DNA from 3 places in the Citrobacter sp. Igbk 17 genome. Region 1 is predicted to be linked to each of the others. Evidence: riboswitches for the same ligand, from Rfam matches in the RefSeq annotation. Region 1 holds a riboswitch; each other region holds the start of a gene.
The links. A riboswitch is a leader RNA that binds a small molecule or an ion and turns the genes downstream of it on or off. The one in region 1 is predicted to bind thiamine pyrophosphate.

Region 1 (3,279 bases):
TTTTCCTGGCAGCCGTTTCTGCAGCCAGTATACCCATTACCACCACGCGTGGAAATGATGGACCGGACCGATTCCTTCGCCAACTTCCAGCGTGTCGGCCTGCGCCAGCGCCGCAGAGAGCCACGACTTAGCTTCCTGTACCGTATCAGCCCAGTTAACATGACGTGGACGCAGCGCCGCCAGCGCCGCCGACAGCGTACAACCTGTTCCGTGCGTATTTTTGGTTGCCACTCTTGGCGCGGTGAAGCGCTGTTCGCCATCACGGGTAAAGAGCCAGTCAGGGCTTTGCTCATCATCCAGATGCCCCCCTTTCATTAATACCGCCTCACAGCCCAGCGCACGCAGCGCACGCCCCTGTTCTAACATTTCCTGCTCCGTTCGGGCATGCGATGCACCGAGCAACGCCGCCGCCTCCGGCAGATTAGGGGTAATAATCGACACTTGCGGTAACAGACGGGTACGCAGCGTTTCAACCGCAGAGGAAGACAACAGCGGATCGCCGCTTTTTGCCAGCATTACCGTATCCAGTACGACGTTTTGTACCCGGTGACGCTGTAAACGTTCGGCAACGGCTTCGACAATATCGGTTTCTGCCAGCATGCCGATTTTGGTGGTATCGATGCGCACATCGCTGAACACAGAGTCCAGTTGCGCCGCCACAAAATCGGGTTCAATCCGGTATACCGACTGTACTCCGCGCGTATTTTGCGCCACCAGTGCCGTGATGACTGAACAGCCATAAGCGCCGAGTGCCGAAAATGTTTTTAAGTCGGCCTGAATTCCTGCGCCACCGCTCGGATCGGTTCCGGCAATGGTTAAGGCGTTAATCCGTTTCATGCGTGCTCCTGGGGGTTCAGATTATAGAGGGCGTCGAGAAATGCCGGGACAAAACTGCCCGGTCCGGTCGATTGTTGCGTGGCAATTTGTCCGGCCTGTTTCATCCAGCTACAGGCGGAAGCGACGTTATCAAGCCGGTCACCGGGCAGTGCGCAACTGGCGGCGACTACCGCTGACAGTGCGCATCCGGTGCCCACTACCCGCGTCATCAGCGGATCGCCACCATGAATACCCACCGTCCGCTGACCATCAGTGACATAATCCACTTCCCCGGTAACCGCGACGATGGCTCCGACCTGACGAGCCAGCGCCTTCGCTGCGGGAAGCGCAGCCAATGCGGTGTCGGTGGTATCCACCCCACGCCCACCGGCGTTCATCCCAGCCAGGGCGAGTATTTCTGACGCGTTGCCACGAATCGCAGCCGGGCGCAGCGCAAGTATGTCCAGACAAAAGCGACGACGAAAATCCAGTGCGCCAACGGCAACAGGATCCAGCGTCCAGGGGGTTTTCGCCTGCTGCGCCTGCTCAACGGCGGCACGCATTGCCGTTGCTCGCGCCTGAGTCAGTGTCCCAACATTAATGAGTAGCGCCTGGGCAATAGCTGCAAACTGGCTGGCTTCCTCAGGTTCAATCACCATCGCAGGGGATGCCCCTAAAGCCAGTAGCGTATTGGCGGTAAAACTCTGCACAACGTCATTAGTCATACAGTGTGTCAGTGGGGAAAGCGTTCTAAATTGCTGTAAGGTGTGAGCCGCAAGGGTACGGCTGTGCAGGTCAGGCTGCATGGTTCAACTCCTGCCCGCGTGAAGAAGGGACACGAGCAGTGTCAGACTTCCCTACGCTGGCATTATCCAGATCAGGTGGTACGGGTATTTCTCAGCCTTCACCAGAAGGGCACCCCGAGTCGTTGAAACACAAATATGATATTCAGGTTTCGGCAACAGGATACTGCCTGCGATTAACGATGTAAATTGGTGCGGAACAGGCTTTGGCGGTGAAACCGCTGGGTCACGGTTGCCGGATTTCTGCACTTTCATTTACACTTTTTACGAAATGACTGGAGTAATCACAAAATAGTGCTTGTCAGATGTCCTGTTAGCCAGGAATCATACAGGGCTAATTTTGATGACCCGAACAGGTAGAGAGGATGGGTATGAAGAAGAAAATGTTGCTGGGTGCACTACTGCTCGCAAGCAGTGCGGTCTGGGCCGCGCCGGCTGCAACCGCAGCCCCCACAGGTATTGATAAATATGAGTTGAGCAGTTTCATTGCCGACTTTACCCATTTCAAGCCCGGTGACAAGGTTCCACCACTGTATCTCACCGAAGAATACACCATTAAGCAATGGAATCTGCGCAACCTGCCCGCACCAACGGCAGGCACCCACTGGACCTATATGGGCGGCGCGTATGTGCTGGTCAACGATGCCGATGCTAAGATCATTAAAGCCTACGACGGCGAGATTTTTTATCACCGGTAAAAAAAACGCACCCAGTATGTTATTGGGTGCGTAAGCTTCATGCCGAACTTCTCTTTTTAGTTGTAATCTACAACGACTTTTACCCGACTCATTGTCTCCCCAGCGGTGACTTTGCCTGCATACGTTCTGGTACGAGCATAGATATTAATCGGCACTATATTCCCTGTCACAGCATCAGATTGATACAGGTTACTCCTGCCATACCCAATACTGGTCGAACCATTCATTGATAACTGAAATCCTACCGACCCTGCGCTATTTGCCGCTGTACCGTAGTCATTGGTCAGGGTCATCGAATCCTCCGCCAACGGACTCATCGGTTCAAAGTAAAATAACAGATTATCAGGTGTAAATTTTAGACTCCCGGCACCACTGGCCTGGCAGGTGAATTTTACCGGATGAAGTTCAAATGCTTTCTTATCCAGATCATTAATATTTATCACCCCCAGATCAATTTCCTGATTACCAAAATAGCAGGTTGTGATATCGACCATAATCGTGACATTTAGATTATAATTGAATTTTTTAAAACTACAGTTTTTCTCATTTCCCTGACAGTACTCAAGATTCAGCTCAGTAACGAGGGGGATCGTTGCACCAGGGGCGATAATCGTTGCCGCCCCAGGGTCTGATGCCTCAACAATGGAATAATTCAGTGCTAATCCTGCCATATTAAAAAAATCTGATAACGTATATTCTGCTTTATTTGCAACAGTACCTTTTTCCTCGTAACTAACGGAGAAAGAAACAATATAATATTTACTGCCGACCTTAAAAGCATATTTATTGCTATGCAGGAAGGCCATTGCCGCCTTCAACCATACTTGTTCCTGTGCACTACATTTCAGTACAGCAGCACCATCCAGGCCAGAAGCAAAAATACCACCAGTAAGCGTACCGGACATTGCATCGGGAGTGAAAGAATATGCGCCCATAATATTTTCTGAGGGAACAGAATTACA
Region 2 (3,279 bases), on a different contig from region 1:
CGGCTTCAAAATAGAGCCCAAGCCCCATTGCATCCGGGATAGTCAGAATGTCCGAAAAGAGGATCGCTGCATCGAGCGGATAGCGGCGCAGCGGCTGCAGCGTCACTTCACAGGCCAGCTCGGCGTTTTTGCACAGCGCCATGAAGTCGCCCGCCTCGGCACGAGTGGCTTTGTACTCCGGCAAATAGCGGCCCGCCTGGCGCATCATCCATACCGGAGTCACATCAACGGGCTGGCGCAGCAGCGCACGCAGGTAACGATCGTTCTTCAGTTCGGTCATTTTTATCTTCCTTTTAGCGTCAGACCGTCAGTGTATCATTACTCGTTCTTTACTCGTACTCAGCCCGACACATCGCCACGGTATCTTCGATCAGCCGGCGCGCGACGGTACCCGGCGGCGGTAAGAGCGGTAAATCGTCGTAGCGATACCAATTCGCTTCCAGCAGCTCTTTCGGATCGATAACAATCTCACCACTATCATACTCTGCCATAAATGCGGTCATCAAAGATTGCGGGAACGGCCAGGGTTGGGAAGTGACATAGCGCAGGTTTTTCACCTTAATGCCGCTCTCTTCCATCACTTCACGCGCCACCGCCTGTTCTAAGGTTTCCCCAACTTCAACAAAACCCGCCAGCACGGTATGCACGCCATTACGATGGCGAACATGCTGAGCAAGCAGGATGGTGTCATCACGGCGAATAGCGACGATTATGCAGGGAGCAATTTGCGGGTAATAACGTTCACGGCAGTGGCTACAGAGCATCGCCCACTCTGTTTTACTCGGGTGCATGGGATGGCCGCAGTAGCCGCAGAATTTATGCGAGCGGTAGAATTCAGCCAGTTGCACGCCACGTCCGGCCAGTTGAAACAGACCCACATCCTGGTCGATAACCTGGCGCACTGAACCCATATCATGCCGACGCGGCTGCTGCACCAGCCAGACAGTATCCCCTTCCCATTCGCCTATTGGCAGGGCGCGCTGCCCGACTAAATCAAAACGGGTTGCGTCGCCGTAAGGTAGCTCGCCATGAGGTAACCACAACTTTTGCTCATGACTGACAATCCACCAGCCGCTATCTAATTTTTCAATTATACGATCCATATCTCTTGCGCAACCTTTGCTTCACAGGCATGTTGTTTACATTATCTTTACATTTACGGGTGAGCAGTTTTTTAACACCATCTTGCGGAGTCAATCATGCTAAACCAGCTGGAAAGCCTGACGGAACACGTCAGAGGAAGTAATAAACTGGTTGATCGCTGGCTACATGTACGTAAGCACCTGCTCGTGGCTTACTACAATCTGGTTGGCATTAAGCCTGGCAAAGAATCGTACATGCGACTCAATGAAAAAGCGCTGGATGATTTTTGTCAGAGCCTGGTCGATTACCTCTCCACCGGACACTTCAGTATTTATGAACGTATTCTCCATAAATTGGAAGGAAACGGGCAGCTTTTAAAAGCCACAAAAATTTGGCCACTGCTGGAAGCCAATACACAGCAGATCATGGACTACTATGATTCCAGTCTGGAAACGGCCATCGATCATGATAACTTCCTTGAATTTCAAAAAGTTTTATCGGATCTCGGCGAAGCACTGGAAGCACGATTCGTGCTGGAAGATAAGCTGATTATGCTGGTATTTGACGCCATGCACGACAGCGACGCGCTCAAACGTCATGCTTGAGATTTGCGGCATTAACGCGTAGTTTACATTCATTACCTCTTTACTGAGGTTACTTCTTGTCGGAGTGCTTATTTTCCACAACAGCATGAGTGGAAAAGGCTGAGACCGTTAATTCGGGATCCGCGGAACCTGATCAGGTTAAAACCTGCGAAGGGAACAAGAGTCAATCTGCAATAGCATCGCCCCCGGGCGAGCTTCTCTCTTGCTTCATCCGTCGTCTGACAAGCCATATCCTTACTTTTATTTGGAATGAGCTATGTCTGCCACTACTAAACCATCACGCCGCGAACAGCGCGCTCAAGCCCAACACTTTATCGATACCCTGGAAGGGACCGCCTTTCCTAACTCAAAACGCATCTATATCACCGGTTCGCAGCCGGATATCCGCATCCCGATGCGCGAAATTCAGCTTAGCCCAACGCTAACTGGCGGCACGAAAGACAATCCTCAATTTGAAGAGAATGAAGCCGTTCCGGTTTACGACACCTCCGGTCCGTATGGCGACCCTGACGTGGCAATTAACGTACAACAGGGTCTGGCAAAACTACGCCAGGCGTGGATTACGGCGCGCAATGATAGCGAAGAGTTAGATGACCGCAGCTCGGCTTACACTAAAGAGCGCCTGGCCGATGATGGCCTTGATGAACTGCGTTTTACGGGTCTGCTGACGCCAAAACGTGCCAAGGCTGGTAAGCGTGTGACCCAGCTACACTATGCTCGCCAGGGGATCGTTACCCCAGAGATGGAGTTTATCGCCATCCGCGAAAACATGGGCCGTGAGCGTATTCGCAGTGAAGTATTACGCCACCAGCATCCGGGGATGAACTTTGGTGCACGCCTGCCAGAAAACATCACGCCGGAATTCGTGCGTGACGAGGTCGCTGCCGGGCGTGCCATTATTCCAGCCAACATCAACCACCCGGAATCAGAACCGATGATTATCGGTCGTAATTTCCTGGTGAAGGTGAACGCCAACATCGGCAACTCGGCGGTGACCTCCTCCATTGAAGAGGAAGTGGAAAAACTAGTGTGGTCCACCCGCTGGGGCGCGGATACCGTGATGGACCTGTCGACCGGCCGCTATATCCATGAAACCCGCGAGTGGATCCTGCGTAACAGCCCGGTGCCAATTGGTACTGTACCGATTTACCAGGCACTGGAAAAGGTCAACGGGATCGCCGAAGATCTCACCTGGGAAGCCTTCCGCGATACGCTGCTAGAGCAGGCTGAACAGGGCGTTGACTATTTCACCATTCATGCAGGCGTACTGCTGCGCTATGTGCCGATGACCGCCAAGCGTTTGACCGGTATTGTCTCGCGCGGTGGTTCTATTATGGCGAAGTGGTGCCTCTCCCATCACAAAGAGAACTTTCTGTTTGAGCACTTCCGCGAGATCTGTGAAATCTGCGCCGCCTATGACGTTTCTCTGTCGCTGGGCGACGGCCTGCGTCCAGGCTCGATTCAGGATGCCAACGACGAAGCACAGTTCTCTGAGCTACATACGCTGGGTGAACTGACCAAAATAGCCTGGGAATATGACGTGCAGGTGATGATTGAAGGCCCAGGTCATGTGCCAATGCATATGATCCAG
Region 3 (3,279 bases), on a different contig from region 1:
CGCCTGACATTCCTCTATACCGGGCTGGCGCTCCAGCAGCAGCGGGCAGAAGACCTGCTGGAACAGGATCGCATCGATCAGTTGGTACAGCTGGTCGGTGACAAAACCGCCGTACGACAGATGCTGGTTTCCCACCTCGGCCGCAGCTTTCGCCAGGGGCGGCACATCATGCGCGTCCTGTATTATCGACCGATGCGCAACCTGCTGCCCGGTACGGCATTACGTCGTTCCGAAACCCATATCGCCCGGCAAATCTTCAGCGCCTTAACCCGTGTAAATGAGGAAAATGGGGAACTGGAAGCGGATATTGCCCATCACTGGCAGCAGATATCACCTTTACACTGGCGATTCTTTCTACGCCCGGGGATCCATTTTCACCACGGCCGTGAACTGGAAATGGACGATGTGATCGCCTCACTGACCCGCATTAATACGTTGCCGCTGTACTCGCATATTTCGCATATCGTCTCCCCCACGGCCTGGACGCTGGATATCCATCTGTCCCAGCCCGACCGCTGGCTTCCCTGGTTATTGGGGCAAGTCCCCGCCATGATCCTGCCGCGAGAATGGGAAACGTTGAATAACTTCTCCAGCCACCCGATTGGGACTGGCCCGTATGCGGTGATACGTAATACCAATAACCAACTGAAGATTCACGCATTTGATGACTATTTTGGCTACCGGGCGCTGATCGACGAAGTGAATGTTTGGGTGTTACCTGACATCGGTGAAGAACCTGGCGGCGGGTTGACGCTAAAAGGTCCCACGGAGGATGAAAAGGCGATCGAGAGCCGCCTCGAAGAAGGCTGCTACTACCTGCTGTTTGATACGCGTACCCGCCGCGGCGCTAATCAGGAGGTCCGCGAGTGGGCTAGCCGCGTACTCTCGCCAACCCATTTAATCTGTCACGCCGACGAACAGTATCAGCGACTGTGGTTCCCCGCCTATGGTTTACTCCCCCGCTGGCACCACGCCAAACCCGGCCATGGTGAAAAGCCAGCCGGGCTGGAAACCCTGACGCTCACTTACTATCGCGATCATATCGAACACCGGATTATCGCGCAGATCATGAAAACGTTGCTGGCGCAGCATCAGGTGCAACTGAATATTCAGGAGATCGACTACGATCAATGGCATGCAGGTGAAATAGTCAGCGATATCTGGCTAAACAGCGCCAACTTTACCCTACCGCTGGACTTCTCCTTATTCGCGCACCTCTGCGAAGTCCCGCTGCTGCAAAACTGTATCTCGCGTGACTGGGAAAACGATGCGGCCCGCTGGCGAACCGGTGAAATGAGTCTGGCTGCGTGGTGCCAACAGCTACTCGCCACTAAAGCCATTGTGCCATTGATCCACCACTGGTTGATCATTCAGGGACAGCGCAGTATGCGCGGGTTACGCATGAACACCCTCGGCTGGTTTGATTTTAAATCAGCGTGGTTTGCACCACCGGATCCTTAGATCCGGCTCTTGATTGCTGCCCGGCAACAAAATCACTACACTAACGCCGTTCTCAACGGGGTGCTAAATAAAAACATACACAAAATCATTCGATCTGCGTATGGGCTGAGAGATACCCGTCGAACCTGATCCGGATAATGCCGGCGAAGGGATTTGAGGCTGTAGCTCAAGTCCTTTGCCACCTAACTCGTCATACTTCAAGTTGCAGATGCGTTGGCTTTATTACTCGGCCCATCCATGGGCCTCGCCCTTTCAGGGCCGCTGCAAGCAGCGTTCAAATCTGCTCCCGGCAGGTTTGTCGCTCACCCCAGTCACGTACTACCTGTACGCTCCTGGGGATGCGCTGCGTCGCCGCCTTCCTGCAACTCGAATTATTTAGAGTTTTACTTTATGAGGTGCAAAGTGTTTAAAAAATGTCTTCCGCTTGTACTGCTGTGCGCGGCGCCTGCCTTCGCTAAACCTGTACTGACCGTCTATACCTACGACTCGTTCGCTGCTGACTGGGGCCCGGGCCCGACAATCAAAAAAGCCTTTGAAGCTGACTGCAACTGCGAGCTGAAACTGGTCGCGTTAGAGGATGGCGTATCGTTGCTGAACCGCCTGCGTATGGAAGGAAAAAACAGCAAAGCTGACGTCGTACTGGGACTGGACAACAACCTTCTGGCAGCCGCGACGCAAACCGGGCTGTTCGCTAAAAGCAACGTGCCGGAGAATGCAGTCAGTGTGCCAGGCGGCTGGAAAAACGACACTTTTGTCCCGTTTGATTACGGTTATTTCGCCTTTGTTTATGATAAAAAAAAGCTGAAAAACCCGCCGAAGAGCCTGAAGGAACTGGTGGAGAGCGACCAGAAATGGCGCGTAATCTACCAGGATCCGCGTACCAGCACGCCGGGGCTGGGGCTGCTGCTGTGGATGCAAAAAGTCTATGGTGATAAAGCGCCGGAGGCATGGCAGAAACTGGCAGCCAAAACCGTCACCGTCACCAAAGGCTGGAGTGAAGCCTACGGCCTGTTCCTGAAGGGTGAAAGCGACCTGGTGTTGAGTTACACCACCTCTCCGGCCTATCACATCATCGAAGAAAAAAAGGGTAACTACGCCGCCGCTAACTTTAGCGAAGGTCACTATCTGCAGGTGGAAGTTGCCGCACGTACCGCAGCCAGCAAGCAACCGGAGTTGGCGGAAAAATTCCTGAAATTTATGGTATCTCCAGCATTCCAGAATGCGATCCCAACGGGCAACTGGATGTATCCGGTGACGCAGGTCACCCTGCCGCCAGGATTTGAGCAACTGGAAAAACCGGTCAACGCACTGGAATTTACCCCGCAGCAAGTTGCTGCCCAGCGTCAGACATGGATTAGCGAATGGCAACGCGCCGTCAGCCGTTAATTCCCGGCTGGCTGATCCCAGGGCTTTCAGCAGCCACATTGATGGTGGCTGTCGCGCTGGCCGCATTTCTGGCGCTGTGGTTTAACGCACCGCAGGGAGAATGGGTATCGCTCTGGCAGGACAGCTACCTGTGGCATGTAGTGCGCTTTTCTTTCTGGCAGGCATTTTTGTCCGCAGCGTTGTCCGTTATCCCGGCGATTTTTCTCGCCAGAGCGCTCTATCGCCGGCGCTTTCCCGGACGCCTGGCCCTGTTGCGCCTGTGCGCGATGACGCTGATCTTGCCGGTGCTGGTCGCCGTATTCGGCATCCTTAGCGTATATGGTCGTCAGGGCTGGCTGGCCTCGCTCTGGCACACATTCGGGCTGGAGTGGACGTTTTCGCCATACGGCTTACAGGGTATTCTGCTGGCGCATGTCTTTTTCAACCTGCCGA

Region 2: it holds a riboswitch for thiamine pyrophosphate, as region 1 does, so the genes downstream of both, thiC (phosphomethylpyrimidine synthase ThiC) here and thiM (hydroxyethylthiazole kinase) in region 1, are expected to answer to the same signal.
Region 3: it holds a riboswitch for thiamine pyrophosphate, as region 1 does, so the genes downstream of both, thiB (thiamine ABC transporter substrate binding subunit) here and thiM (hydroxyethylthiazole kinase) in region 1, are expected to answer to the same signal.

The regions. Positions count from the first base shown of each region.
Region 1 is NZ_JANEWI010000048.1:4,087-7,365, reverse strand. Features, by position in the region: gene thiD (bifunctional hydroxymethylpyrimidine kinase/phosphomethylpyrimidine kinase) at 37-837, opposite strand; gene thiM (hydroxyethylthiazole kinase) at 834-1,622, opposite strand; TPP riboswitch at 1,654-1,749, opposite strand; gene NNO08_RS20700 (RcnB family protein) at 1,985-2,317, shown strand; gene NNO08_RS20695 (fimbrial protein) at 2,374-3,279, opposite strand, start outside.
Region 2 is NZ_JANEWI010000047.1:19,023-22,301, reverse strand. Features, by position in the region: gene hemE (uroporphyrinogen decarboxylase) at 1-280, opposite strand, end outside; gene nudC (NAD(+) diphosphatase) at 330-1,103, opposite strand; gene rsd (sigma D regulator) at 1,200-1,688, shown strand; TPP riboswitch at 1,739-1,861, shown strand; gene thiC (phosphomethylpyrimidine synthase ThiC) at 1,945-3,279, shown strand, end outside.
Region 3 is NZ_JANEWI010000026.1:62,125-65,403, reverse strand. Features, by position in the region: gene sgrR (HTH-type transcriptional regulator SgrR) at 1-1,461, shown strand, start outside; TPP riboswitch at 1,508-1,631, shown strand; gene thiB (thiamine ABC transporter substrate binding subunit) at 1,864-2,847, shown strand; gene thiP (thiamine/thiamine pyrophosphate ABC transporter permease ThiP) at 2,823-3,279, shown strand, end outside.